4 regions of the Paenibacillus sp. SEL3 genome follow, and region 1 is predicted to be linked to each of the others. Evidence: riboswitches for the same ligand, from Rfam matches in the RefSeq annotation. Region 1 holds a riboswitch; each other region holds the start of a gene.
The links. A riboswitch is a leader RNA that binds a small molecule or an ion and turns the genes downstream of it on or off. The one in region 1 is predicted to bind thiamine pyrophosphate.
Positions count from the first base shown of each region.

Region 1 (7,664 bases):
TGCTCTTTTCCTGATCGAGCACGGTATCACACCACATATCTCTGTAGGAGATTTTGATTCAATCACACCAGAGGAAAAAGAAAAGGTAGAATCAGCAAGCCAACGTATGATTGCGTGCGATCCAGTACTTAAAGACTTAACAGATACTGAGCTTGCTTTAGAAATCGCTATGGACGAACAGGCAGATCAAGTACTGATGCTTGGTGTGACTGGCACCCGGATGGACCACACATTGGCTAATGTTCAAATATTGGTACGTGCAATGCAGCATCATATTAGCTGCGCTATTATGGACGCACATAATTATATTGAGCTCACCGGATCAACGCTTGAAATCCAACCTATGGGCTATACATATACATCGCTGCTTCCTATGACCGCCGAAGTAACTGGCATACAACTAGAAGGATTTATGTATCCGTTACATAATGCCACCCTCAAAATGGGACAATCACGTGCTGTCAGTAATAAGCTAACGGCTTCAAAAGGTACGATTTCCATCAAAAGCGGTCTGCTACTCGTTATTCAAAGCAAGGATTAATTATGACATTATTGTAACCATTATATAAATTGTTTTTCACTCAAAACCCTTGATGAACAAGGGTTTTTCCGTTTATAGAGATCAATGAATCGATATATTTTTTACAAATTGTAATTTTTAATCATTTTTTAATAATCGCTGTGTAAGTCTTGTCCCTCAAGCATTTGAGCGTTCTTTTCCAACTATTAGGCGGCTTCAAAACTGTTATACTCAACGCTGTCAGTTAGTTAGCAACTCAGCAAAATATTGCACAAATCAATTTTTGGAGGTATTTACAACATGAATATGCAGAAAATCATAAAAAAGGTAATTATAGCAGGGGTCGCAGCCACGATCGGCTTTGGCACTTTTGCAATTGAGGGAACAAATACGGCACAAGCCGCCACTACGACTTCGGTAGGCCAAAAAGTAATTAACTACGGTGAAAAATATATGGGAACTCCTTATAAGTTTGGAGCTTCCACAAGCACTACACGTAATTTTGACTGTTCTTCTTTCATGAAGCACATATTCAAGAAATACGGAGTAAATTTGCCGCGTACTTCTGTTCAACAGTCTAAAGTTGGACATGCCGTATCCAAGTCCAATTTGAAAAAAGGCGACTTAGTTTTCTTTTCAAGCGGTAGTCGTGCTACAGGACGCAACATTACCCACGTAGCAGTCTATATGGGCGGGGGTAAAATTTTGCACACTTACGGCGGACCTGGCGTGACCATCTCCGATTTGAACTCTGGCAACTGGAAAAGAACATACATTAAAGCACGCCGCGTGCTGTAGTGCTGTAGCATGAAACTCATTTTGAAATATGCGAGCCGGGACGAAAAGTTCCGGCTTTTTTTATACCTAATACTATTCTGATACGGTAGGTGTTCTGAGTGAATAACCAATACCTCGTTCCGTACGGATCATTTTAAACTTATACCCCTTATCTACTTTAACCCTCAAATGTCTGATATAGACATCTACTACGTTCGTATCAACGATATAGTCATGTTTCCAAACATCCTTCAGAATTTGCTGCCTGCTACAAACTTGGTTAAGATGTATCGCCAGATGAAGCAAAAGATCGAATTCCTTCGGAGTTAATTCCAGCTTTTGTCCCCCTCTGCTCACCATTCTGCTTGCATTGTCTATATGTAAATCACCCGCCTCGATTGCCCTTTTCACATCACGTTCAATACCAAAAATCCGTAATAAATTAGCCACTCTAGCCTGAAGAACTCTAGGATAAAAGGGCAGAACGATCACATCATGTGCTCCTTGTTCAAAACAGGAAACAATATGGTCCTCCTCATCTGATGAAGTCATTGCTAATAGCGGGACATGAGGATGGTATTGCTGCAATATGCGAAGCAAGCCTTGCGAAACCGTCTGTTCATCTTCTATATTGAGCAGCAGCAAATCCACAGGATTATGGGCTACATAAGAGCTTGCATCCGTCGTATTGCTAACATGAACCACCTGATAACCTTCCTGCTCCAATGGACGAACAATTACGGGAGACGCTTCATTTACATCCACAAGCAAAATTAACGGGCTCACCTTTTCACCCACCTGGTTTGGACATAGCATTACATATTGGATACGAACAAGTTTGTGTTATAAGCCATTAAAGCATATTAATATTATTGTAACAAAAAAGCAGAAAATCATTCTCCAAAGAATGGCTTTCTGCTTTTATGGTTTAACCCAAATAGCGATGATACAGACTTCTTGCTTTTGCCACGTCCTTTGTCCCATGGATCAGCGCTCTGCCATCTGCAAAAACAACCAAGCGATGCTCGCTTGTACTAAAGGAAACCAAAAACGGATTTCGCTCTACTTTTCCTTCTCCCAAAGAAGCAAATCTATCTGCCGTTTCTGCAAGATTCAGATGGATCGGGTTTGCTGGTCTAATTTGAACGGTATCCCTACCGCACAAAACATCTGTTTTCTGCCGATGAGAGGCCGACAAATAGGGATACGTCGGTTGGCTGCCGCAAGAAGGACAGTTCTCCTTTTTAACGCTATCTACCGCTATCGCTACATACTCATTTTTCCACAAATCAAACGAAAGTAACTTTCCTCTCAAATCTTCCGGATATCCGCCAAGAAGTTTGAAGGCTTCCGTAGTTTGGTTAGCCGTGACCATCTGTACAGCCTGCGGAATAATCCCGGCGGTATCACAGGTTTCCCCACCAAACGGTATAGTTCCCAGCAGACAGTGAAGACAAGGCGTTTGACCCGGTAAAATGGTGTAGGTTACACCATAGCTGCCTACACATCCCCCATAAATCCAAGGTATCCGATGCTTGAGTGCCATGTCGTTCATAAGAAGTCGGGTATCGAAATTATCGGTTGCATCCATCAAGAGATCTACCCCTTGGATCAACTCTTCCAGCTCTTCCACCCCAACATCCAGTACATGTGCATGTATAACCGTTTCCGAATTAATATCCTTTAATCTTCGCTGAGCAGCTACTACTTTGGGATATCTTTGCGCAGCATCACTTTCCTGAAAAAGCTGCTGGCGCTGCAAATTGCTCCATTCCACATAATCCCGGTCTACGAGGCTCACTGTACCTACACCCCCGCGAACGAGCGTTTCCGCAATACCTGTACCTAACGCTCCGGCACCTATGATTAGTACGTGGGAAGAAGCAAGCCGACGTTGTCCTGTCGGTCCAAAGGGCGCGAATCTTTCCTGTCTGGAATAACGGTCACTTGAATGTGTTCCTCCTGCACCGGATTTGTCAGTTACCTTCATGCCTGAACCATACCTTCTATCGGACTGCTTGCTGAAGCGTAACGTTTTACAGGAATCATCCCCGCCTCAAAACCATATCTTCCAGCACGAACAGCCAGTTTCATGGCCTCGGCCATTTTTACCGGGTCCTTCGCTCCTGATACGGCTGTATTCAACAAAACAGCATCTGCCCCTAACTGCATCGCCATGGCCGCGTCACCGGGTGAGCGAATACCCGCATCGACAATAACCGGAACCTCCGCCTGTTCAATAATTAGACCTAATGAAAACGGATTAAGCAAACCATGTCCTGTACCAATCGGTGAAGCTCCAGGCATAACGGCATGTACTCCAAGCTCTTGTAGCCTCTTTGCTAGAATCACATCGTCCGATATGTAGGGCAGCACGATAAAGCCTTCTTCTAACAGCTTTTCACTAGCTTTCAACGTTTCAAATGGGTCCGGCAGCAGTGTCTTGCTATCCCCAATGACTTCCACCTTAATCATATCGCACAGGCCGGAGGCTTTTGCCAATTTGGCAATACGAATCGCCTCCTCTGCTGTTGTAGCCCCTGCTGTGTTGGGAAGAAGTGTATACCGGCTCAAATCCAGCATATCGAGAAAATGCTGCTTATCCCGTTCCTCCAAGTTCAATCTCCGTACAGCAAACGTCAATATTTCCGTCTCAGCAGCCTCTACGGCTTGGGATTGGATATCCAGATCAGAGAATTTTCCTGTTCCCAACAACAACCTCGAGGTAAAAGATGCTTTTCCAATGGTTAACATAATCAACCGCCTCCCACAAAATGTACAATCTCTAGGCAATCTCCATCTTTCAGTACCGCTTCATCATGATCTTCACGGGTCAATATATGCCGATTCAGCTCCACCACTACGGTTTTCACCTTTACATCAAGCTCATGTAGCAATTGATTCACATGAGTGATTCGATTAGAAAAGGTCAGGCTCTGGCCGTTAATCGTCAGCTTCATAAGCTTTTCTCCTTGAGGAGCTCAGAAGAAAAACTACTTATCCCAAGTTCTGCTGCACAAGCCCCATTAAGCATAGCTGCCATCGCACGCCCGGTAGCATCACTCAGCAGGACACCGTTACGATAATGCCCGACTGCAGCATATACGCCCTCGACCCCAGGAACAATGCCTATAAAAGGATGACCTGATACAGCCTGCGGACGTAAGCCCGCCCAAGCGCGTATAAAAGAAGCTTCACGGACGCGCGGCAGCCAGGCAGAGGCACGTGCCAGCAACCCCTCCAAGCCTCCTACGGTTACTTCTTCGTCATATTGATGCGAAAGGCTCGTTGCCCCAATCCAAAGCTCGTTATTCTGTTTAGGCACGAGGTAAATATCATCAGCATAAATGGTATATTCTAACGGGTGATCCTTCAAGGAGACCGCTACCGCTTCGCCCTTGACCGGATAAAGTGGATATTCAAACCCAACCTGCGCTAGCAATTTCATGCTATCCAAGCCTCCGGCAATAATGACCTGATCGCAGGAAAAAAAACCACTATCTGTACGGACACCGCAAATTCGACCATCCTGTATGACCAGTTGCTCTGCCTGTGTACCAGACCATACCGTTGCTCCCAGCACCGCAGCAGCACCTGCATAAGCACGGCAAAGCTGGACAGGAACCACTTGTGTCTCCTTTGAACGATATATTGCCCCGATCGCTTGTTCATCCAAACCTGGAATTCGTCGGGCCAATTCTTTCGCATCCCACCAGATAGGACAATCACCCTCTCGCGTTTTAGCAGCTTTCCAGCGTTTTTGGCCTTCAGTCTCCGTACGGAAAGGGGTCACAAACCCTTCAGTACGGAATTCCACCGAAATACCTGACAAACGCTCTAGATCACAGACAAGCTCAGGGAATGCATCTCGACTTATGCGAGCAAATCGTGATAGCTCAGAGTCGGTGAACTCTTCACTTTCCGCTGCCAGCATTCCAACCGCTGCTCCTGAGGCTCCCTCACCCGGGATCAATCGTTCCAGCATAATCGTACTTCTTCCCTCCTTGGCCACATGATAAGCAATGGAACTGCCTATGACACCTCCACCTATGACCAAGCATTCAGCGTGTCCAATCACTCTTTCCTCTGTGTGTATCTTTAGCATTTGTTCCGTATCTCCTCTCCATAAACCCTTCTGCTTTCAGCTTGCCTCTACTCTCGTTTTCTCGCTACAGGCTGTGAACTACAAGGTCTGCCATTCGCCTATACTCCATTGCAGCTGCAACGGGCGACTCAGCCTCCCATATACCAGACATCACCGCAATTCCGCTTGCTCCGGCCCTATAAAGCTCCGGGATATGATGCGGTTGTATGCCGCCTAGCGCAATCACCGGAATGTTTGACAGTCTGCAAATATGTTCAAGCTGAGCTAAACCCCGCGGTACAATACCGGGCTTACAATGGGTCTCATATACGTGACCATAAAGTACATAGTCCGCTCCTGCCCGCTCAGCAATTTGCATCTCCTCCAAGGAATGTACAGACACTCCACAGCGTGTACCCTTTGGAAGTAGGCTTTTCACATCCACAACAGGTAATCCATTAGCTGGTAATTGAACGGCTCTGACCAAAGTAAGTAAAGCTACATCCACACGATCATTTACTACAATTTGTTGCAAAGGAACTTCCTGCTCCACCAGGCTGCGAGTCAAAGAAAGCAATGCAGAGGCACCATTCTGTTTTAAACGTGCGTGTACATAATGAACATACGGACAAATCACAGCAGCCACTTGGGCGGCATGTGCAAAAGTGCCCTTTTCCATCGAAATTGCGTGTAATTCGATTTTGTCTTCACCTCACATTGGACTAAAGGATCTAAGCTTAGCCAGCCACGTCTACCAGCAGGAATGAAAGGGGATTATATGTGAATCGTCTACGGAAGCTCGAACTACTTAAAATGAACGAAACGCAAAAAAACCACTTCCCCAAGGAAGTGGTTTAACGAACGTCCAATAATCGAACGGACCATGATATCCGTATACGTGTATCGTCCCACGCACAAACAAAAATAAAGATGGTGTTGCCTTGTTTGTACGGCGCTCACTTCCCTACGCTGGCATAACCCAGATCAGGTGCAAAGGGTCCGAAATCCATTTATTCCGTCTCAGCCGCATGGGCGGCTCCCCTAGTGTGACTATTTTATTGTATAAGCTAAAGATAGCTTAGCATATTTTTCTAATTCTGCAAACCCCACTTCGTGTGAAATATGCTAGAACTGGATTTAGTTGATTTAGTTGATTTAGTTGATTTAGTTGATTTAGTTAACTTTACTTGACCACTCTTCCACATTCCACGTTTTGGTTACCCAATCCTCGTAAAAGTCCGGTTCGTGAGATACAAGCAATACGGTCCCTTTGTATTCCTTCAAGGCACGTTTCAGCTCATCCTTTGCTTTAACATCCAAGTGGTTGGTAGGCTCATCGAACAATACCCAGTTGCTTTCACGCATTAACAGTTTGCAAAGACGGACTTTAGCCTGTTCTCCACCACTAAGCGCTGATAGTGGACGCGTGATATGCTCATTTTTCAAACCGCAACGAGCCAAATGCGCTCGTACTTCATGCTGATTCAAATGCGGAAATTCATTCCACACATCGTCAATCGGTGTAATTTTCTCCGCCTTTACTTCCTGCTCAAAATAAGCGGGCTGCAAAAAATCACCTTGATAGGTTTTTCCACTGATTGGCGGAATTTTTCCCAATATGGTTTTGAGCAATGTCGATTTACCGACACCATTGTAGCCGACAATTGCAATCTTTTCGCCACGTTCAATCGTCATGGACATTTTAGGCAAAAGGGCATGTGTATAACCAATCTCAAAATCAATACCCTCAAATACCGTCTTTCCGCTTGCACGCGCCTCTTTGAATTGAAAGGTTGGTTTTGCGGCTTCTTCAGGCTTATCAATACGTTCGATCCGATCAAGCTGCTTTTCACGGCTCTTTGCTCGGCCTGAGGTAGAAGCACGCGCTTTATTACGCTGAATAAAATCTTCCTGTTTCTTAATAAAGTCCTGTTGCTTCTCATAAGCATCAATATGCTGAGCTTTGTTCAGATCCGCCATTTCAAGAAACTTTTCATAGTTAGCTGAATAACGGGTCATCTTGGCAAATTCAAGATGGTAAATAACATTAACGACCTGGTTCATAAATTCAGTATCATGTGAAATAAGAATAAAAGCATAGGGATAATCCTTCAAATAGCGCGTAAGCCATTCAATATGCTCTACATCCAAATAGTTGGTAGGCTCATCCAACAGCAGGACATTCGGCTTTTCCAGCAGTAACTTGGCAAGAAGCACCTTTGTCCGTTGCCCGCCGCTAAGTGCAGATACATCCCGATCCAGTCCTATGGCCGACAGACCTAG
Region 1 is NZ_CM137725.1:6,457,490-6,465,153, forward strand. It holds gene ACYCS5_RS29035 (thiamine diphosphokinase) at 1-541, shown strand, start outside; gene ACYCS5_RS29040 (C40 family peptidase) at 821-1,318, shown strand; gene ACYCS5_RS29045 (response regulator transcription factor) at 1,391-2,083, opposite strand; gene ACYCS5_RS29050 (ThiF family adenylyltransferase) at 2,226-3,287, opposite strand; gene ACYCS5_RS29055 (thiazole synthase) at 3,284-4,051, opposite strand; gene thiS (sulfur carrier protein ThiS) at 4,054-4,257, opposite strand; gene thiO (glycine oxidase ThiO) at 4,254-5,402, opposite strand; gene ACYCS5_RS29070 (thiamine phosphate synthase) at 5,467-6,060, opposite strand; TPP riboswitch at 6,326-6,434, opposite strand; gene ACYCS5_RS29075 (ABC-F family ATP-binding cassette domain-containing protein) at 6,555-7,664, opposite strand, start outside.

Region 2 (7,664 bases), 2.0 Mb from region 1:
TCACCAAGACTCCGCTGCGTGAGCAAAAGGTACTTGTCTTCGGCCCAGGAGCAGCAGGGGTCGGTAACGCTGACCAAATTCGGGGCGCTATGATCGAGGACGGCCTTTCCGCGGAAGATTCATTCCAGTCCTTTTGGGCCTTTGATTACCGTGGGCTGTTAACGGACGATATGGAAGATGTACTGGAATATCAGAAACCGTATGTACGTAAAAAAGAGGAAGTCAGCTCATGGACGCGGTCGGATGACGGCAAAATACCGCTGCTGGAGGTCATCCGTCAGGTGAAGCCTACCCTATTAATCGGAACTTCTGGAGTAGCAGGTGCCTTTTCTGAAGAGATCATCAAAGAGATGGCGAAGCATGTAGAACGCCCGATCATTATGCCCATGTCCAATCCTACAAATCTTGCAGAAGCTATACCTGAGGATCTAATACGGTGGACCGATGGCAAGGCATTAATTGCTACCGGAAGCCCTTTTGACCCCGTCACTTATAACGGTACGAAATTTGAAATTGGACAGGCGAACAATGCCTTTGTGTTCCCGGGACTGGGTCTGGGTGCGATTGTGGTTAAAGCCAAAAGGATTACCCCTGCGATGTTTACAGCCGCAGCAGATGCCGTTGCCAATGGCGTAGATTCGAATAAGCCTGGCGGTGCGTTGCTCCCTCATATCCAAAAATTACGTGATGTTTCGTACGTTGTTGCGGTTGCGGTAGCGAAAGCAGCGATTCAGGATCAGGTAGCTCAGGCACACATTTCAGATGTTGAACAAGCTATACGGGATGCAATGTGGAAACCGGAATATGTCAAGGTCAAAGCAGTGGAAAGCGTAATACATCACCCTCACTAATGCTCCATTTAGGAAAGGGATTGCCTTGTTCAGACAGGCAGAATACGTCAGTTCAAGCAAGGAGAATCAATCTATGAGTGTCGGACATATCTTGTACATTTTGGTGCCGATTTTTTTCGTTATTATTTTAGGGTGGTTAGCGGGGCATTACAAAAGCTTTGATGCCTCTTCCTCCAAGGCCTTAAATGCGCTCGTTACCAAATTTGCACTGCCTGCGCATCTATTCATCGGTATCACGACAACGGACAGGAAAGCACTCATCGAGCAATGGCCATTCCTGCTGGCACTGTTCATTGGCATTGTCGGCTTTTTTGCCGTTCTCCTTCTACTGTCCCGCTTTGCGGGGAAGCAGTCAGTGAAGGATGCCGCCATGTTTGCTTTGAACTCGGCACAGCCTACCTTTGCTTTTATGGGTATTCCTGTGCTTGGAGCCATCTACGGTTCCGCTGCTGTCGCCATTCCGATTGCGCTTACCGGGATCGTAGTCAATGCCGTCCTTGACCCGGCGGCTACCATTATAGCTACCGTAGCCAGCAGGAATTCAGGCAAAGAACGGAACGGTCACCTCGGAAGGTTAATCTGGGACTCCATTCTTCATGGATTAAAAGAACCGCTGGCGCTGGTTCCACTGATTGGTGTAATTTTGACCTTGTTCGGCTTCCATTCACCGGATTTGTTGAACAAATCGTTGAATCAAATCGGAGACATTACGTCCGGGGCCGCTTTATTCGCTGTCGGAGTGACCATTGGCGTACGCAACATTAGTTTTAGTGTAAGTGCCTTTGCCATCGCACTGTTAAAAACAATTGTACAGCCTTTATTAATGCTGCTGATCGCCTACCTATGCGGTCTGTCGTCTGCAGATACTGTGAAGGCAGTTCTGCTCGTTTCCTTCCCGGGTTCAGCAGTCGCTGCTATGATCGCCACCCGTTTTGAAAGCCTGGAATCAGAAACAGCCTCCTCCTTTGTCATCAGTGCTGTCATATCGCTCGTTACACTCCCAGTACTGATTTCTCTATTGGTATAAATGCTGATTATTTAGACATTGGAGCCTGCCGCGAATTCCTTCGTGTAGACGGAACTGATCTTCTCCAGCGCCTTTTTCCCTCTCGGAAGCGAACTTCAGCTCTGTCGTTTGGCCCTTGACCAGATAGACATGTTTGACATAGCGTATGAACGTATGTACAGTAATAGTCAAAAGAATAGAAGTCCACTAGGGGAGCCGCTATGGCTGAGACAAGAACGTATCTTGGACCCTTTGAACCTGATCTAGTTCGTACTAGCGTAGGAAAGTGGAGCCTTCGTATATAAGGTTTCAAGCGTTTTTTGCGTATTGGGCCTATTGTTGAAGCCGCTCCATTTTTCTGGGGCGGCTTTTTAGCGTTGTTCCGGAATTATATTCTTACAGGACTTCTTGCTCTTCAATTTTATGGAGGTGGCGAAATTGAGTTTTACACAAGAACTCCGTCGGCAGGCGGACGGCATTTTTCAAGCGATTTTTGAGCATCCCTTTGTGAGAGGTATTGCTGAAGGAAGTTTGACAAGGGGACAGCTGATTCACTATGTAAAACAGGACTTTGAATATTTGAACGCCTACATGCGGATATACGGCATCGCAATCTCCAAATGCACGAATCGGGAGGACATGGCTGTATTTAATGAACAAATCTCTTTTATTCTCCACAGCGAGGTTCACCCGCATCAAAATTTCTGTGCTGTCGCAGGGGTGACCTATGAAGAATTGCAGGGATATTCGCTCGCTCCGTCGGCTCATCACTATATCCGGCACATGCTGACGGTTGCGCATGAGGGCAACCTGGGCGAGATCTTGGCTGTGCTGCTGCCATGTATGTGGACGTATGCCGAGATTGGCCGCAGGCTGCTAGATGAAGTAAAGCCGGATAAGTCCCATCCGTTCTATGAATGGATGGGCTTCTATGGAGACCAGCTTGATGATACAACACTCAAGTTCCGAGAACGTGTAGATGCTTGGGCGGAAGGGGCAACGGCTGCTGAGCGGGAGCGGATGATTGAGCATTTTATACTGAGCTGCCAGCTGGAATATAAGTTCTGGGACATGGCTTATAAGCAGGAAGAATGGCCGGTCCAGATGCAGGCAGCGGTCTTGGAATAGTCAGCCTGTCAATTCGATGCGTGAAGTACGGTTAATGTCCTGTTGAACCACCAACTATAGAGAGGATAATCATGATGAGTACATGGGAAAAAAGTTATTCGGATCTCCTAACGAAGGTACAAAATAGCAAACCCCTCGTTCACAATATCACCAATGTGGTAGTCACCAACTTTACCGCCAACGGCCTGTATGCATTGGGAGCCTCCCCAGTGATGGCCTATGCACCCGAGGAAGTAGCAGATATGGCCAAAATAGCAGGCGCCGTCGTGTTAAACATCGGTACGCTGAACCGCGAACTGGTGGATGCCATGATCATTGCTGGACAATCGGCGAATGCACACGGTGTTCCGGTCCTGCTAGACCCGGTCGGTGCGGGAGCAACGAGCTTTAGAACTGAATCGGCACTGCGAATCCTGAGTAAAGTCAAAATCTCATTGGTACGGGGCAACGCAGCCGAAGTTGCCCATCTTGTCGGAGAAGCGCGTGAGATTAAAGGCGTAGATGCTGGTGACAGTGCTGACAGCGGCCATGTCGATCTGGCAATTCGGGCTGCTCGAGCGCTCAATACAATGGTTGTCATCACTGGAAAAGAAGACGTCATCACCGATGGGGCCGAAGCACGAATGATAAGCGGCGGAGACGCGCTGCTCACGAAGGTAACCGGAGCAGGCTGCCTGCTGACCTCTGTGTTAGGTGCCTTTGCAGCTGTTGAACCCAACCTGCTGCTCGCAGGTACAGCAGGCTTGGCATTTTACAGTGCAGCAGCTTCCCGAGCCGCAGCACGTACCGCAGAGCTAGGGCCAGGCAGCTTCCAGATTGCCTTTCTCGACGAGCTCGCCAAACTACATACTGGTTCGCTGGAGGGGCATGTCACTGTCCGTGAAGCCGGAACAACTACAGCAGGTGGTGCGCGATGACAGACACTCGTGTACCCAGAGCACTGACGATTGCCGGCTCGGACAGTGGCGGCGGGGCCGGAATTCAAGCCGATCTCAAAACCTTTCAAGAGCTTGGCGTATACGGCATGTCAGCTATTACGGCCATTACTGTACAGAACACCTTGGGGGTTCACGGCGTATATCCACTGCCACAGGAAGCAACAGCGGAACAGATCGAAGCTGTAGGATCAGATCTTGGAGTGGATGCCCTGAAGACTGGCATGCTGTTTAATGCGGGTATCATCCGTCTTGTGAGCGAGCAGATCCGAAAGTTCGGCTGGAAAAAAGTCGTCGTCGATCCCGTGATGATTGCCAAGGGAGGCGCTGAACTGCTGCAACTGGAGGCGGTGCAGGCTTTGAAGGACGAACTGCTCCCCTTGGCCCTGGTCGTTACACCAAATATTCCGGAGGCGGAAGCCCTGACAGGGATCAGCATCCGTACGATGGAGGATCGCCGCGAGGCTGCAAGACATATTAGCAGTATGGGATCAGAATTCGTTGTGATCAAGGGTGGCCACGCTGACGAGAGCGAGAGCAGCGGACAGATTGTTGACCTGCTCTTTGACGGAACCGCCTTTACAGAGCTGAGCGGCAAGCGAGTACGGACTGTCCATACACACGGAACTGGGTGCACCTTCTCGGCAGCGATTACCGCAGAATTAGGGAAAGGGATGTCTGTACCGGAGGCTATCTCGAATGGCAAAGCCTTCATCCAGGCGGCGATTGAGGAATCTTTGCAGCTTGGACAGGGACATGGGCCCACCAATCATTGGGCCTTCCGTCGTCGTCAGGAGATGCTTCTATGAGCGGCAGAATGTTGCCCGAGGTGATGCGCCGCCAGCTACAGATGTACCTGGTGCTTGGAAGCGTGAATTGCCTCGCGGAACCAGGCTGGGTCGTGCAGGAGGCTCTGGCTGGCGGTGCAACTATGGTCCAGTTCCGGGAAAAGGGCTATGGCGCGTTAACGGGCGTCCCTATGTTCGAACTTGCGCGCCAGCTACAGAACCTGTGCTGCGATGCTGGTGTCCCCTTCATCATCAATGACGATGTGGAGCTGGCTCTTGAACTCGACGCCGACGGTGTTCACATCGGTCAGGATGATGAATCCGCCGAAACCGTCCGCGAGCGAATCGGAAATCGAATTCTAGGCGTCTCTGCCCATACCATTGAGGAAGCACGTCGAGCCATTCTGCAAGGTGCTGATTATCTCGGCGTCGGGCCAATCTATCCTACCCTCTCGAAGGATGATGCCCATGCTGTACATGGGCCAGCAATTTTATATGAGATGCGTAAAGCGGGAATTGATGTGCCGATTGTTGGAATCGGAGGTATTACAGTCGACCGTGTTGAGGAAGTCGCACGTGCAGGTGCAGATGGTGTGGCGGTGATTTCAGCCGTGACACAGACAGAGCAGGTTAGAGGCGCGGTCAAGGAATTAAAGAAAAAGGTAGTGCTAGGCATCAAAAATCGAGAGATGTCCCAAAAATCATTTAATAAAAGATAAAGATGGATCATAGCAAATTGTTTCGATTGACTAAATAATTTCTCGTTTCATACCCAGCAGAAGACGATCTGATTAATCAGATCGTCTTCTTAGGTTGTCGAGACTTTATATAAGACCAGTATTATAACCGATACGATCGTAGAACTGATTATGTTTATGATCTTATTCGGAATTATCCTATTTTTATTTATCTCAAAAGAAACACGATGGCATAAGTCGCTTTTAATTAATACTTATGTTCAGACAGAGTCGTTTCAAAAATAGAAATAATACATTATTCTTCAATTCCGAGCAATTCGGATACTTTTTTTCTGTATCTTGTAGCCTTGCGTGTCCCATGAATGAGATTTGACAATCTGGAAGCTGGAATATGATATGTACTACAAAAAGTTTTCTGATCCATTCTTTTCTCGAGCAGTTTTTGCTTGATCTCCCATCCAAAAGGGGTTACAGAATTTCGATGATTCAACATCACTACCTCCAAGTTTTAGTTTTTGGAATCATGTATTACGCAACATGTAATACACCAGAGCTTAATGATTCGATCTGCATGTTTGGTAATGATTCAACAGGTAATCCAACCTTTTAGATTGCTCAATTACTTTGGGGTGTGTTAAAAATCCATACTTTTTCTGGACTTGGTACAGTTTCCTCCTAGCTCTCTCGACACGAAGTAAAGTCACACCTTGGTTCATCAGTATGATCCCCTCCTCTATGTCACATTTTAGAATAAAAAGACGTTTTTTGGTTTTTCGGATGATGCGCCTAACAAAAAGAGAATATCACAAAAGTTTTCATAAATAAGGGCGTCCCTAAATCTATGCAAAAAACCTCCGTTTCCACTAATAAAGTGGAGCAGAGGCTCTAGTTTCTATTAATAATATTTACATACAGGATCTTAATCCTACATGAATAAAAGGATACTACTACCAATAATAAAACGTTCTTTCTCTTTGCCCTTCGCTCACTAAACTTTCGTACCTCATATGGGCCTTAACATCTGCAAACGCTTTAAACTTCTCAAATAGTCTTATGCACCTAATAAAAAAAGCTTCTTTATTAATGGTTAATGATTTAGATAAAACGTCTAGCAAGTATTTAAAGCCATGCGTGTAGCTACCTCTATTCAAGTAATACTTAGCAAGTTCATATTTAAAAAGCGTTATGTGTTCTGGTACAACTTGATGTGTGTACATATCAGTAGATGCTGGATCAAAAGAATTAAACTCCACTTCAAAACGTGAGAGTACATCATCAACATCTATTGCATATCGGTTAGCCGCTATTATAATGTTCAACAGCATTGAGAGCTTTTCATCTTCGTTAGTAATTAATGTAGCTACAATATATTCAACATAATCTGGAAGCACACTGGTATCCCCAGACAGAAGTTTATTTACAAAGATATTACCTACTGCCCAATGCTCGTACAAGTTGATCCAGTGTCGAGTTTCCTCGTCTGTCTCAATCACCCAATCTAAATTTGCGTAGGCATATGTAAACTGTAAAGCTTGCTGATAATTGCCTTGGGCTTCACATACACTAGCACACAGTAAATCAGCATAGGTAATGTAAACAAATATGGGACGACTTAACCTCATATAAGACTCCTCACTCTTTTGCTTCTTCTGCCGTTGTTTCATAGAATAATAAATTTCCGCTTTATGTCTCATTTTTTGAGCTGTTTCATAAAGCATATCCCACTCGTGTAATGAACGATACACATTCGCTAGATCCTTCAACGCATCAAGTTGATCTATTTCATCCAGACGTTCGACAAAGGGTTCAAATCGAGTAGCCGCCTTGAGATTTCGGATCTGATCGTTCCCCACCTGAATCGTAAACAGACGATACTGACAGATAGCCAAGCGTTCAGAGTGCTGGTACTTCTCGCCTTCCGCAATCCCCTCATAGAGTAACAAAGCAGCATTACGCTGACCTTGTGCGAATAACATTTCTGCCGCATCGAATAGCTTCGGGGAATAAAGGAGGTTGTCCATGATATGGGCCACTACAAGCTGGATCGCATGTAACTTGTCCAGTTCCGCACAGCGAAATAACAACGGCTCAATTCGCCGCCAATCTGGGGAACGCTCAATGATGTAGTTATCTATGTATAGTTCGTAAAAAAAACCTTCTGGTAGTCCCATAGCCCAAGTGATTCGATCTAGCTGATGTATAGCAACAGGACGATGCTTGGCAATCCAATTATTAAGTGTTCTTTGATGAACACCTGA
Region 2 is NZ_CM137725.1:1,836,973-1,844,636, forward strand. It holds gene ACYCS5_RS08545 (NAD-dependent malic enzyme) at 1-851, shown strand, start outside; gene ACYCS5_RS08550 (AEC family transporter) at 925-1,878, shown strand; TPP riboswitch at 2,057-2,159, shown strand; gene tenA (thiaminase II) at 2,296-2,985, shown strand; gene thiM (hydroxyethylthiazole kinase) at 3,060-3,902, shown strand; gene thiD (bifunctional hydroxymethylpyrimidine kinase/phosphomethylpyrimidine kinase) at 3,899-4,729, shown strand; gene thiE (thiamine phosphate synthase) at 4,726-5,427, shown strand; gene ACYCS5_RS08575 (XRE family transcriptional regulator) at 5,702-5,896, opposite strand; gene ACYCS5_RS08580 (aspartyl-phosphate phosphatase Spo0E family protein) at 5,961-6,122, opposite strand; gene ACYCS5_RS08585 (helix-turn-helix domain-containing protein) at 6,354-7,664, opposite strand, start outside.
Region 2: another riboswitch for thiamine pyrophosphate. It lies ahead of tenA (thiaminase II); the one in region 1 lies ahead of ACYCS5_RS29070 (thiamine phosphate synthase).

Region 3 (7,664 bases), 2.8 Mb from region 1:
ATCAAGGTTAACTCTTCAAAGCCAAAACCGTTTTTCAGTTGCACTGCTTTCATTTTGGTTGTCCTCCCTGTAATGTTAAACCTTTTACCTAATATAGATACAGTGTATCACCAAGGAAACACCGTTTCTTATATAGTACACTGTATCCAATTCTCTTCAAAACGTCAATCTTTACTTTTAAAAAAAAACGGTCGTAAACTGCTTCCGGGCTTTTAACGTCCCTTACCAAGTAAAATTGGAGACTGGATGGCTTTGCTTGCCAGAGCTTGTTCAGGTGGGCAAGCATGACCAAAAAACGCGAGTTGCAGGGGTGAAATAACCTCTGCACTCGCGTTTTTTACATTAATGCTAATACGACAGCCTTATTTAAGCTCCAATTTTTATAAACTACATCTACTTAAATTTGTTCCTGACTATATTACGCTGCTAAGCATAAAATTGGAGGGCGGACCGGGCTCCGGCTTGCCAAACAAATAACCCTGAGCCAGTGACACACCTGCTTCACGACAAAATTCAAAATCCTCTATCTGCTCTACTCCTTCAGCCAACACTTGGCCTCCAAAACGAAAAGCCGATTCTACAATTCCTGTGATTTGCCGCTTCTGATTACTGTTACTATGACAGCCGTCAATTATGCTACGGTCAATTTTGACATAATCCGGCTGAAGGCAATTCATAAGCTCTGTCGTAGAATAGCCTGCCCCCACATCGTCCAGGGCAACTGAAACTCCTCGATTACGATACTGCTCAAAGATATGATGCAAAAAATTAAGGTCGTCTATCTCTTCCGTTTCTACGACCTCAAATACAAAATCCTTCGTACTCATGGATAACCGATCAATCGTCTCAAAGGTGTGATTCAAGCAATAAGCCGGATTATAAATGGTGGAAGGGAGAAAGTTAATAAAACGTTTAATCCCCGCCGGAAGGCATGTTGCACTTTTTTCAATAGCGGAAAAACGAGCCGAGCGATCCAGATGAGCATGCAAGCCAGCTTCACGGGCGATTTCAAACAGTCGGAAAGGCTGAAAAGGTCTTTCCGCATGTGACGGACGCAGCAAAAACTCAAACCCGATAATATCCAGCTTGTGGTCAACAATAGGCTGCATATGGCTGGAAAAACTTTGATCCTTAATAATACTCACGATATCCGGATGTTGCAGTCTGGCTTGCAATTGACTAAATAAAAGCCAGTCCTCATATCCTTCGACATGATGCAAGCCAGTCACCACAACTTGTATATGGTTCAAGTATTCCTGCGGCAGACGAGCCAGTCCGTTAACCAGCTGTTCCAACTCTGAACGGCTCTCATAGCGAAACTCTATGCCGCCCTCACGCTCATGTTGCTGCTTCATTTGTTCCGATAGCATGCCCAAACCATCTAATGCTGGAGTAAGCGACACCCTGGAATACCTAATTCTAAGCAATCCTTGATCCTTTATAGGTAATATGATGCTGCAATTGCTGCATGTCATAATGGTCCTCCTCGGAACAATTTTCCGGTTTTTTCACCATTATATCACAAATAACTAGAACAAAAGTACTATATAATTACGTTTTTTTACAAAAAAGCAGCTTTTTTTAACGATAACTTAGGACTTAAGTACATATTCGACAAAAACAAAACCTTTTTACACTCATAATAATTCGGGGCTGTTTTTTGATATTAAAAAAAGCAGCAAATCTCTTGGTTAAAGAGACTTGCTGCTTCATTCTGATATTAAACGAAAACTAAAATTCGAAGTTATTTGGATGCCTTTGGCTTTGTTGTTTTAGCTGGTTTAACAACCGCCGGTTTGGTCGTTTTAACAGCTGGCTTTGCTGTTGCTTTCGCGGGAGCCACAGCTTCCTTTACAGAAGTCGTTGCTGTACTAGGCTTAGCGCCAGCTTTTAAGCTGTATTTGGCAAAACCGTCTGCCGCGCTGCTCAAGTATGAAATTTGTTGATTGCCTGCCAGCACGTCTTTGGCATCAGGAGAGGACTCGAAAGTAACCTTTGCCTGACCAAAAGAAGCAATAGACCAGTTGCCATCCGCCGATGGATTAATCGTTCCGTTCGTACGGATATAGTCAACAACGACTTGACGACTTTCATCCGGTGCTGCCATCACAATTCGTTTGCCATCTGGGTTGGCCAGTTTGGATGAGGAAGCACGATAGTTATTGGTGGCTACGATAAATTTCTGTGCAGGATCTATAGCCTTTCCATTGTATTGCAGATCCTTGATACGATGCGCTGAAGAATCAATAATAGTTCCCTTGGCATCATACCGTGCAGGCTGCGTTACATCAATCTGATAATTCACACCGTCAATGACATCGAAATTGTAGGTTGGGAAATCTTTGTTGATCAGCGATTGCTCCTCAGTTTGCTTTGGATCAATACGGTTGAACTGACCCGCAGACCACTCCAGCCATTCCTGAATTTCAGCACCGGTCACTTCTACAGCATGAACCGTGTTCGGGTACACATACAGGTCGGACACGTTTTTAATCGCTACCGTACCTTCAGGAATATCAGTGTAATACTCGGCTCCGTTTCGACCGCCGGCCTTGAATGGAGCGCCTGCCGACAATACTGGAAGTTTTTCGTATTCAGTTCCTTTGAGATGGTTTTGAACATACCATTTCTGTGCATTCGTCACAATTTGAATGGAAGGGTCGTCCTGCACTAATGCAAAATAACTGGTAATTGGCGCCGTCGTTGTTCCTACAGGCTGGCGAATATAATCCAGCGTTCCTTGATGCTCTTCTTTGACCGCATCAATCAGTTTAAATTCAGGGATAAACTGCACAGTCTGATTAGTGGTGCTCACAACCGGACGCACTTGAGATTGAGAGTTAGTCACGTTCCACTCGCGATTTTTCTTTTCTAGGCTCAGGTCAATGATACCCAGATCCTTGCCCCATGAGGAAGCTTCCACGGCTGGTACCCCATTAATGGTTCCCTTATCCAGATCTACACCCTTCATATCTTTAAAATCAGGGCCAGGGAAAGATTTATGAGCATGCCCAAACAGAATAGCGTTAATTCCGTCCACCTGGCTCAAATACTTAACGGCATTCTCCATCAGTGGCGTTTGTGGCACATCCTCATAACCGGTATGCGCAAGCACGACAATAATGTCAGCACCTTCCGTCTTCATTTGAGGAATAAACTTTTTCGCCGTTTCCACAATATCCTTCGTAACGACTTTATCCTTCAAATTGGCTTCATCCCACTGCATAATTTGAGGTGTGACCAGACCGATCACACCCACTCTGAGTGTATGCTCTTCGCCCTTCTCGTCCGTTACTGTTTTATCAAGAATCTGATAAGGGGTAAAATAATTCTTAGTAGCTTGGCCCCCTTTATCAACATAAACGTTCGCATTTACATAAGGAAAATCAGCTCCCTTGAGCGATTTGTCCAGAAAGTCGAGACCGTAGTTGAATTCATGGTTGCCCACTGTAGCTGCATCATAGCCCATCAGGTTCATCATCTTGTAGACCGGATGGACACCGCCTTCTTTCTCAAAGGTTTTGTTGCGGGCCATATAATCGCCTAATGGGTTGCCCTGCAGCAAATCACCATTATCGAACAGCATACTGTTTCTTGTTTCACTACGTGCCTTCTGGATCAAGCTAGCTGTACTAACCAAGCCATACTCGTTGGTTTCTTTGTCCGAATAGTAATCGTAGTTCATCAGGGACGCATGGATATCCGTTGTTTCCATGATCCGCAAATTCACCGTAGCGCTATCACGAGAATCACTAGCTGCCCAGGATGGAGCGGCTGAAAACACCAGCATGCTACAAGCTACAACTGCTGCTGTAAACCCTTTAAACCAATTTTTACGTAATAACAAAATATACCCCTCCTCATTAAGGTGTATGCCTCATATACATACTTTTGCACATATATGTAAGCCTTGAACTCACCATTTCTATTTTAATCCAACGCCAGACAAAAGAGTAGTCATTTACTTAAAATTATTTATGAAAAAATAATTAATTTTCTCAAACATAAAAAAACCAGCAAACCTCCTGAAAAAATTGGAGATTTACTGGCTTATCCATTTATATTCGTATTATTTCTTCCACACCTGGCGCTCCGTTTGCTGACCCACATACTCAATGCGAGTCGGATTCACGTCCAGAATGACATAATCGGGATCGTCCGGTCCGGAAAACCACTCCTTCAAGGAGTCGTTCCACACTTGTTTGCGTAGCCCCTCATCAGCTGTAATTTGGACGGTAGCCTCCACTTCAACAACTTCCTTCGTACCGCCAACCTCATAACCCAGCAGCAGATAAGCATTCGGATTGTCCTTTAGCTCATCCACTTTATGCGTTTTGCGATCTGTCGCCAGATGAATGTTCATTCCATCGTTAAAAAGGGCCATATAGCGTACTTTCGGTTTGCCACCCTCTACCGTACCTAACGAACAAAATTTGTTGTTATCCAAAGCCTTCACAATGGCTTGTTCCAGTTGGTTGCGATCCAATGTTTCCGTTTTACCCACAGTACAACAACTCCTTTTCACGAATTAGAATTCTCTACGGCCATGCCATTGGGCACCAGCCCATCTGAACCTACCTGCGCAGCTGTTCTGAAAATAACATGACCGGATCGAATCGGATTGATTCATACTCATTTTCAGATCAAAGCTCACAGTAAAAGTGTACCCTGTCGTTCGGCAAATGAACCGTTATCTCTCCCTTCATGCTGGACAGACCCGCATTCAAAGCATATAATCGTCGTAGTAAACCCGAATAAATGAACCCATTAAACCATACAATGCCAGGGGTGCTGGAATCGGCCGGCTGAGAGTGTGTCCCAAGACACTGACCCTTACAACCTGATCTGGGTAATGCCAGCGTAGGAATGCTTAAGCAAGATGTGCCTTCTTTACATAGGACCATCCCTTACTTTGGTATATACAAGCGCAAGCGTCCCGGAAACTCGGGGCGCTTTTTTGTTGAGGATTAAGTTGTTGGAAAGATCGCGTCCGGCAGATGTTATTTTTATGAAAATGGGAAACTTAAGCTGTCTGATTGGATGGATAACGGGTAATCAAAAGGAGAGAACACTAACGATGAAGCGCATGAAAATATTAAGCCTGGGACTGATCAGTCTGTGGCTCATGGCCCTGACCCTGACCGCTTGCGGTGGAAGTCCCCCTACATCCCAAGAAGCAGCTTCCGCTACCGACACTCAAACGTCTACTCCGGCAAAGGGGCTCAAAGATGTTAAAATCGTGCTCGACTGGACACCCAATACGAATCATACGGGACTCTATGTCGCCAAGGACAAAGGATTTTACGAAAAAGCAGGTTTGAATGTCCAAATTGTTCAACCTGGTTCAGGCGGAGCCGATCAAATGGTTGCTTCTAATGCTGCACCTTTTGGTATCAGCTACCAAGAAGGCGTCACACAGGCTCGCACGCAAGGTGTGCCGCTTGTATCCATCGCTGCGGTGATTCAGCATAATACCTCAGGCTTCGCAGCCCCGGTAGATCGCGGAATTAAAAGCCCGAAAGATTTTGAAGGTAAAAAATACGGCGGTTGGGGCTCTCCCGTAGAAGAAGCGGTCATGAAATCCATCATGGATTCAGACAAAGGCGATGTGAGCAAAGTGAAGATCGTCAACATGGGCAATGCAGACTATTTTACAGCCGTGAAGCGGGATATCGACTTTGCCTGGATTTTCTACGCATGGACCGGAATCGAGGCCCAACTTCGAGATGAGCCATTGGATATGCTGTATGTAAAAGATTATTCCAAAAGCCTCGACTACTATACGCCTGTAATTGTGAGCAACGAACAAACGATAAAAAATGATCCCGAGCTGGTTAAAGCGTTCATGGATGCTACCGCACAAGGCTATGAATACACTATCGCTCATCCGGAAGAAGCCGCAGACATTTTAAGCAAAGCTGTACCGGAGCTGGATAAAAAACTGGTACTTGCCAGCCAAAAATGGCTGAGCCCGCGTTATCAGGACGATGCCGCACAATGGGGTGTGCAAAAAGCGGAGGTATGGCAAAACTATTCGGACTGGATGTACGAACGCAAGCTGCTCAGCAAGCCTTTGGAAGTCGATAAGGCCTTCACAAACAACTTCTTGCCCAAGCGCTGACCATTTGTTAAAACGCTAAATAAGACTGAACTAGAGAAGTGAACGAAGCCCTACTACGCAGTCGGATGGTGCTTCCCATCGCTGTTGTACCCAGATTTCTTAATAAAAACTTATGATTAGTGTAGAAATCCGGGGAGGTTATGCTTCCGAAGCGAGCTTTCCTACGGAAAGCTTTTAAAGCGAACGCTAACGCTTGTACAGCACCATTCCGCCCACTTCGTTCTCGTTCCACTTGGTTTATTCTTTAGTCTCATAGTATCTAAAGCGCAAAAACAGATGCGCTTGTGTGTAAAAATGCCACACAACCTATCAAAAATTAAAGTGCTTTTAAGGCGGTTGGCAGCGTAGCGGTTCATTTGAATCTAGAGAAGCGTAGCGCTCGCCTTTGCCGTGGGATTCTTACCTTTTAAAATTTATTCAAAGAATCCCATGGCAACAGCGATCGTAAGATCAAATGAAACGCGAAGCGGTCTCCCCGCCTTAAACCACCCTATTTTCTCTAAAACACTTCAAATGAAGGACAGGTGAATTTGCATGGCTAATACACTGCTCAGTATTCAAGTAATCCCTAAAACTCCTAATAACGAGGACTCTTACCCGTATGTAGATAAGGCGATTGAGGTCATTCAGCGCTCCGGTGTCAAACATCAGGTGAACCCATTGGATACGACCATGGAGGGCGAGCTCGACGAGTTGCTGAAAGTGGTTAAAGAAATGCATGAGGCTTTGACGGAAGCGGGCAGTCCCAGCGTCATTTCACAGATCAAAATCGCACATAACCCACAAGGCATCAGCATGAACAAGCTGACCGAGAAATATCGCCCATGAATCCGAAAGGCAAGAACGCATCCTGGTGGAAAAGCGTATGGCCGCCCCTTGTGGCGGTCCTCTTCTTTTTAGCAGCCTGGCAGGGGGCGGTTTCCTATTTACATATTGAATCCTGGCTACTGCCAGCTCCATCCCTCATCGTACAGGAGGGCATGGCCCAGACGGCGCTGCTTGGTGCCCATACATGGGCTACAATTCGCCTGACACTTGTGGGATTCGCTATAGGGACAGCAACGGGACTGTTGATCGCCATCGTTCTTCATACCATTCCTTTTCTCAAATCCGCCCTGTATCCGCTGCTTATCCTGAGCCAAAACATTCCGATCATCGCCCTGGGGCCGCTGCTCATGGTGTGGTTTGGTTTTGGCATGCTGCCCAAGCTGATGGTCATTACCTTAGTATGCTTTTTTCCCGTGGCTGTAGCGACCATGGACGGGCTGACACGGACGGACCGTATGATGATGAACTATATGCAGATGTCGGGTGCCGGTCGCATGGCTATTTTTATGAAGCTGGAGTTGCCACACTCGTTGCCGCAAGTATTCTCCGGCATCAAGATTGCTGCCACCTACAGTGTGATGGGCGCAATTATTGCCGAATGGATTGGTGCGAGCGAAGGAATCGGATATTATATGCTGCTGCAAAAATCGGCCTATCGCACGGACCTCATTTTTGCCGCCATCGGCATCATTGTCGCGCTCAGTTTACTGATGTT
Region 3 is NZ_CM137725.1:3,699,056-3,706,719, reverse strand. It holds gene ACYCS5_RS17110 (zinc-dependent alcohol dehydrogenase family protein) at 1-53, opposite strand, end outside; gene ACYCS5_RS17105 (EAL domain-containing protein) at 414-1,475, opposite strand; gene ACYCS5_RS17100 (bifunctional 2',3'-cyclic-nucleotide 2'-phosphodiesterase/3'-nucleotidase) at 1,745-3,847, opposite strand; gene ACYCS5_RS17095 (pyridoxamine 5'-phosphate oxidase family protein) at 4,070-4,504, opposite strand; TPP riboswitch at 4,775-4,884, shown strand; gene ACYCS5_RS17090 (ABC transporter substrate-binding protein) at 5,078-6,121, shown strand; gene ACYCS5_RS17085 (MTH1187 family thiamine-binding protein) at 6,656-6,949, shown strand; gene ACYCS5_RS17080 (ABC transporter permease) at 6,946-7,664, shown strand, end outside.
Region 3: another riboswitch for thiamine pyrophosphate. It lies ahead of ACYCS5_RS17090 (ABC transporter substrate-binding protein); the one in region 1 lies ahead of ACYCS5_RS29070 (thiamine phosphate synthase).

Region 4 (7,664 bases), 1.3 Mb from region 1:
TGAGTGAAATGCTGCCCGTAGTCTACACGCCGACCGTAGGAACTGCGATTCAAGAATACAGTCACGAGTACAACCGTCCTGGGGGCGTATATTTGTCGATAGATAATCCGAACGGTATTGGACAAGCATTCTATAATTCCGGTTTGAGCGGCGAGGATGTGGACCTGATCGTCGTAACGGATTCCGAAAGTATTTTGGGGATTGGGGACTGGGGTGTCGGGGGGATTAACATTGCTATTGGCAAACTTGCAGTGTATACGGCTGCGGCAGGCATTCATCCCGGGCGGGTGCTGCCCATTGTACTGGATGTAGGTACGAATAATGAAAAGTTGCTGAATGATCCACTGTACATCGGAAACCGCCATAAACGGGTTCGCGGAGAAGCCTATAACCAGTTTATTGATACTTTTATCAGCAAAACGTTAGCGCAATTCCCGAAGGCGCTTTTACATTGGGAAGATGTGGGTAGCGTAAATGCACGCCATATTATAGGAAAATACGGTCAAAGTATACTCACCTTCAACGATGATATACAAGGTACAGGAGCGGTGACCTTGGCTGCAATTCTTTCGGCGGTGGGTGTCACCAAGACTCCGCTGCGTGAGCAAAAGGTACTTGTCTTCGGCCCAGGAGCAGCAGGGGTCGGTAACGCTGACCAAATTCGGGGCGCTATGATCGAGGACGGCCTTTCCGCGGAAGATTCATTCCAGTCCTTTTGGGCCTTTGATTACCGTGGGCTGTTAACGGACGATATGGAAGATGTACTGGAATATCAGAAACCGTATGTACGTAAAAAAGAGGAAGTCAGCTCATGGACGCGGTCGGATGACGGCAAAATACCGCTGCTGGAGGTCATCCGTCAGGTGAAGCCTACCCTATTAATCGGAACTTCTGGAGTAGCAGGTGCCTTTTCTGAAGAGATCATCAAAGAGATGGCGAAGCATGTAGAACGCCCGATCATTATGCCCATGTCCAATCCTACAAATCTTGCAGAAGCTATACCTGAGGATCTAATACGGTGGACCGATGGCAAGGCATTAATTGCTACCGGAAGCCCTTTTGACCCCGTCACTTATAACGGTACGAAATTTGAAATTGGACAGGCGAACAATGCCTTTGTGTTCCCGGGACTGGGTCTGGGTGCGATTGTGGTTAAAGCCAAAAGGATTACCCCTGCGATGTTTACAGCCGCAGCAGATGCCGTTGCCAATGGCGTAGATTCGAATAAGCCTGGCGGTGCGTTGCTCCCTCATATCCAAAAATTACGTGATGTTTCGTACGTTGTTGCGGTTGCGGTAGCGAAAGCAGCGATTCAGGATCAGGTAGCTCAGGCACACATTTCAGATGTTGAACAAGCTATACGGGATGCAATGTGGAAACCGGAATATGTCAAGGTCAAAGCAGTGGAAAGCGTAATACATCACCCTCACTAATGCTCCATTTAGGAAAGGGATTGCCTTGTTCAGACAGGCAGAATACGTCAGTTCAAGCAAGGAGAATCAATCTATGAGTGTCGGACATATCTTGTACATTTTGGTGCCGATTTTTTTCGTTATTATTTTAGGGTGGTTAGCGGGGCATTACAAAAGCTTTGATGCCTCTTCCTCCAAGGCCTTAAATGCGCTCGTTACCAAATTTGCACTGCCTGCGCATCTATTCATCGGTATCACGACAACGGACAGGAAAGCACTCATCGAGCAATGGCCATTCCTGCTGGCACTGTTCATTGGCATTGTCGGCTTTTTTGCCGTTCTCCTTCTACTGTCCCGCTTTGCGGGGAAGCAGTCAGTGAAGGATGCCGCCATGTTTGCTTTGAACTCGGCACAGCCTACCTTTGCTTTTATGGGTATTCCTGTGCTTGGAGCCATCTACGGTTCCGCTGCTGTCGCCATTCCGATTGCGCTTACCGGGATCGTAGTCAATGCCGTCCTTGACCCGGCGGCTACCATTATAGCTACCGTAGCCAGCAGGAATTCAGGCAAAGAACGGAACGGTCACCTCGGAAGGTTAATCTGGGACTCCATTCTTCATGGATTAAAAGAACCGCTGGCGCTGGTTCCACTGATTGGTGTAATTTTGACCTTGTTCGGCTTCCATTCACCGGATTTGTTGAACAAATCGTTGAATCAAATCGGAGACATTACGTCCGGGGCCGCTTTATTCGCTGTCGGAGTGACCATTGGCGTACGCAACATTAGTTTTAGTGTAAGTGCCTTTGCCATCGCACTGTTAAAAACAATTGTACAGCCTTTATTAATGCTGCTGATCGCCTACCTATGCGGTCTGTCGTCTGCAGATACTGTGAAGGCAGTTCTGCTCGTTTCCTTCCCGGGTTCAGCAGTCGCTGCTATGATCGCCACCCGTTTTGAAAGCCTGGAATCAGAAACAGCCTCCTCCTTTGTCATCAGTGCTGTCATATCGCTCGTTACACTCCCAGTACTGATTTCTCTATTGGTATAAATGCTGATTATTTAGACATTGGAGCCTGCCGCGAATTCCTTCGTGTAGACGGAACTGATCTTCTCCAGCGCCTTTTTCCCTCTCGGAAGCGAACTTCAGCTCTGTCGTTTGGCCCTTGACCAGATAGACATGTTTGACATAGCGTATGAACGTATGTACAGTAATAGTCAAAAGAATAGAAGTCCACTAGGGGAGCCGCTATGGCTGAGACAAGAACGTATCTTGGACCCTTTGAACCTGATCTAGTTCGTACTAGCGTAGGAAAGTGGAGCCTTCGTATATAAGGTTTCAAGCGTTTTTTGCGTATTGGGCCTATTGTTGAAGCCGCTCCATTTTTCTGGGGCGGCTTTTTAGCGTTGTTCCGGAATTATATTCTTACAGGACTTCTTGCTCTTCAATTTTATGGAGGTGGCGAAATTGAGTTTTACACAAGAACTCCGTCGGCAGGCGGACGGCATTTTTCAAGCGATTTTTGAGCATCCCTTTGTGAGAGGTATTGCTGAAGGAAGTTTGACAAGGGGACAGCTGATTCACTATGTAAAACAGGACTTTGAATATTTGAACGCCTACATGCGGATATACGGCATCGCAATCTCCAAATGCACGAATCGGGAGGACATGGCTGTATTTAATGAACAAATCTCTTTTATTCTCCACAGCGAGGTTCACCCGCATCAAAATTTCTGTGCTGTCGCAGGGGTGACCTATGAAGAATTGCAGGGATATTCGCTCGCTCCGTCGGCTCATCACTATATCCGGCACATGCTGACGGTTGCGCATGAGGGCAACCTGGGCGAGATCTTGGCTGTGCTGCTGCCATGTATGTGGACGTATGCCGAGATTGGCCGCAGGCTGCTAGATGAAGTAAAGCCGGATAAGTCCCATCCGTTCTATGAATGGATGGGCTTCTATGGAGACCAGCTTGATGATACAACACTCAAGTTCCGAGAACGTGTAGATGCTTGGGCGGAAGGGGCAACGGCTGCTGAGCGGGAGCGGATGATTGAGCATTTTATACTGAGCTGCCAGCTGGAATATAAGTTCTGGGACATGGCTTATAAGCAGGAAGAATGGCCGGTCCAGATGCAGGCAGCGGTCTTGGAATAGTCAGCCTGTCAATTCGATGCGTGAAGTACGGTTAATGTCCTGTTGAACCACCAACTATAGAGAGGATAATCATGATGAGTACATGGGAAAAAAGTTATTCGGATCTCCTAACGAAGGTACAAAATAGCAAACCCCTCGTTCACAATATCACCAATGTGGTAGTCACCAACTTTACCGCCAACGGCCTGTATGCATTGGGAGCCTCCCCAGTGATGGCCTATGCACCCGAGGAAGTAGCAGATATGGCCAAAATAGCAGGCGCCGTCGTGTTAAACATCGGTACGCTGAACCGCGAACTGGTGGATGCCATGATCATTGCTGGACAATCGGCGAATGCACACGGTGTTCCGGTCCTGCTAGACCCGGTCGGTGCGGGAGCAACGAGCTTTAGAACTGAATCGGCACTGCGAATCCTGAGTAAAGTCAAAATCTCATTGGTACGGGGCAACGCAGCCGAAGTTGCCCATCTTGTCGGAGAAGCGCGTGAGATTAAAGGCGTAGATGCTGGTGACAGTGCTGACAGCGGCCATGTCGATCTGGCAATTCGGGCTGCTCGAGCGCTCAATACAATGGTTGTCATCACTGGAAAAGAAGACGTCATCACCGATGGGGCCGAAGCACGAATGATAAGCGGCGGAGACGCGCTGCTCACGAAGGTAACCGGAGCAGGCTGCCTGCTGACCTCTGTGTTAGGTGCCTTTGCAGCTGTTGAACCCAACCTGCTGCTCGCAGGTACAGCAGGCTTGGCATTTTACAGTGCAGCAGCTTCCCGAGCCGCAGCACGTACCGCAGAGCTAGGGCCAGGCAGCTTCCAGATTGCCTTTCTCGACGAGCTCGCCAAACTACATACTGGTTCGCTGGAGGGGCATGTCACTGTCCGTGAAGCCGGAACAACTACAGCAGGTGGTGCGCGATGACAGACACTCGTGTACCCAGAGCACTGACGATTGCCGGCTCGGACAGTGGCGGCGGGGCCGGAATTCAAGCCGATCTCAAAACCTTTCAAGAGCTTGGCGTATACGGCATGTCAGCTATTACGGCCATTACTGTACAGAACACCTTGGGGGTTCACGGCGTATATCCACTGCCACAGGAAGCAACAGCGGAACAGATCGAAGCTGTAGGATCAGATCTTGGAGTGGATGCCCTGAAGACTGGCATGCTGTTTAATGCGGGTATCATCCGTCTTGTGAGCGAGCAGATCCGAAAGTTCGGCTGGAAAAAAGTCGTCGTCGATCCCGTGATGATTGCCAAGGGAGGCGCTGAACTGCTGCAACTGGAGGCGGTGCAGGCTTTGAAGGACGAACTGCTCCCCTTGGCCCTGGTCGTTACACCAAATATTCCGGAGGCGGAAGCCCTGACAGGGATCAGCATCCGTACGATGGAGGATCGCCGCGAGGCTGCAAGACATATTAGCAGTATGGGATCAGAATTCGTTGTGATCAAGGGTGGCCACGCTGACGAGAGCGAGAGCAGCGGACAGATTGTTGACCTGCTCTTTGACGGAACCGCCTTTACAGAGCTGAGCGGCAAGCGAGTACGGACTGTCCATACACACGGAACTGGGTGCACCTTCTCGGCAGCGATTACCGCAGAATTAGGGAAAGGGATGTCTGTACCGGAGGCTATCTCGAATGGCAAAGCCTTCATCCAGGCGGCGATTGAGGAATCTTTGCAGCTTGGACAGGGACATGGGCCCACCAATCATTGGGCCTTCCGTCGTCGTCAGGAGATGCTTCTATGAGCGGCAGAATGTTGCCCGAGGTGATGCGCCGCCAGCTACAGATGTACCTGGTGCTTGGAAGCGTGAATTGCCTCGCGGAACCAGGCTGGGTCGTGCAGGAGGCTCTGGCTGGCGGTGCAACTATGGTCCAGTTCCGGGAAAAGGGCTATGGCGCGTTAACGGGCGTCCCTATGTTCGAACTTGCGCGCCAGCTACAGAACCTGTGCTGCGATGCTGGTGTCCCCTTCATCATCAATGACGATGTGGAGCTGGCTCTTGAACTCGACGCCGACGGTGTTCACATCGGTCAGGATGATGAATCCGCCGAAACCGTCCGCGAGCGAATCGGAAATCGAATTCTAGGCGTCTCTGCCCATACCATTGAGGAAGCACGTCGAGCCATTCTGCAAGGTGCTGATTATCTCGGCGTCGGGCCAATCTATCCTACCCTCTCGAAGGATGATGCCCATGCTGTACATGGGCCAGCAATTTTATATGAGATGCGTAAAGCGGGAATTGATGTGCCGATTGTTGGAATCGGAGGTATTACAGTCGACCGTGTTGAGGAAGTCGCACGTGCAGGTGCAGATGGTGTGGCGGTGATTTCAGCCGTGACACAGACAGAGCAGGTTAGAGGCGCGGTCAAGGAATTAAAGAAAAAGGTAGTGCTAGGCATCAAAAATCGAGAGATGTCCCAAAAATCATTTAATAAAAGATAAAGATGGATCATAGCAAATTGTTTCGATTGACTAAATAATTTCTCGTTTCATACCCAGCAGAAGACGATCTGATTAATCAGATCGTCTTCTTAGGTTGTCGAGACTTTATATAAGACCAGTATTATAACCGATACGATCGTAGAACTGATTATGTTTATGATCTTATTCGGAATTATCCTATTTTTATTTATCTCAAAAGAAACACGATGGCATAAGTCGCTTTTAATTAATACTTATGTTCAGACAGAGTCGTTTCAAAAATAGAAATAATACATTATTCTTCAATTCCGAGCAATTCGGATACTTTTTTTCTGTATCTTGTAGCCTTGCGTGTCCCATGAATGAGATTTGACAATCTGGAAGCTGGAATATGATATGTACTACAAAAAGTTTTCTGATCCATTCTTTTCTCGAGCAGTTTTTGCTTGATCTCCCATCCAAAAGGGGTTACAGAATTTCGATGATTCAACATCACTACCTCCAAGTTTTAGTTTTTGGAATCATGTATTACGCAACATGTAATACACCAGAGCTTAATGATTCGATCTGCATGTTTGGTAATGATTCAACAGGTAATCCAACCTTTTAGATTGCTCAATTACTTTGGGGTGTGTTAAAAATCCATACTTTTTCTGGACTTGGTACAGTTTCCTCCTAGCTCTCTCGACACGAAGTAAAGTCACACCTTGGTTCATCAGTATGATCCCCTCCTCTATGTCACATTTTAGAATAAAAAGACGTTTTTTGGTTTTTCGGATGATGCGCCTAACAAAAAGAGAATATCACAAAAGTTTTCATAAATAAGGGCGTCCCTAAATCTATGCAAAAAACCTCCGTTTCCACTAATAAAGTGGAGCAGAGGCTCTAGTTTCTATTAATAATATTTACATACAGGATCTTAATCCTACATGAATAAAAGGATACTACTACCAATAATAAAACGTTCTTTCTCTTTGCCCTTCGCTCACTAAACTTTCGTACCTCATATGGGCCTTAACATCTGCAAACGCTTTAAACTTCTCAAATAGTCTTATGCACCTAATAAAAAAAGCTTCTTTATTAATGGTTAATGATTTAGATAAAACGTCTAGCAAGTATTTAAAGCCATGCGTGTAGCTACCTCTATTCAAGTAATACTTAGCAAGTTCATATTTAAAAAGCGTTATGTGTTCTGGTACAACTTGATGTGTGTACATATCAGTAGATGCTGGATCAAAAGAATTAAACTCCACTTCAAAACGTGAGAGTACATCATCAACATCTATTGCATATCGGTTAGCCGCTATTATAATGTTCAACAGCATTGAGAGCTTTTCATCTTCGTTAGTAATTAATGTAGCTACAATATATTCAACATAATCTGGAAGCACACTGGTATCCCCAGACAGAAGTTTATTTACAAAGATATTACCTACTGCCCAATGCTCGTACAAGTTGATCCAGTGTCGAGTTTCCTCGTCTGTCTCAATCACCCAATCTAAATTTGCGTAGGCATATGTAAACTGTAAAGCTTGCTGATAATTGCCTTGGGCTTCACATACACTAGCACACAGTAAATCAGCATAGGTAATGTAAACAAATATGGGACGACTTAACCTCATATAAGACTCCTCACTCTTTTGCTTCTTCTGCCGTTGTTTCATAGAATAATAAAT
Region 4 is NZ_CM137725.1:1,184,929-1,192,592, forward strand. It holds gene ACYCS5_RS05570 (NAD-dependent malic enzyme) at 1-1,433, shown strand, start outside; gene ACYCS5_RS05575 (AEC family transporter) at 1,507-2,460, shown strand; TPP riboswitch at 2,639-2,741, shown strand; gene tenA (thiaminase II) at 2,878-3,567, shown strand; gene thiM (hydroxyethylthiazole kinase) at 3,642-4,484, shown strand; gene thiD (bifunctional hydroxymethylpyrimidine kinase/phosphomethylpyrimidine kinase) at 4,481-5,311, shown strand; gene thiE (thiamine phosphate synthase) at 5,308-6,009, shown strand; gene ACYCS5_RS05600 (XRE family transcriptional regulator) at 6,284-6,478, opposite strand; gene ACYCS5_RS05605 (aspartyl-phosphate phosphatase Spo0E family protein) at 6,543-6,704, opposite strand; gene ACYCS5_RS05610 (helix-turn-helix domain-containing protein) at 6,936-7,664, opposite strand, start outside.
Region 4: another riboswitch for thiamine pyrophosphate. It lies ahead of tenA (thiaminase II); the one in region 1 lies ahead of ACYCS5_RS29070 (thiamine phosphate synthase).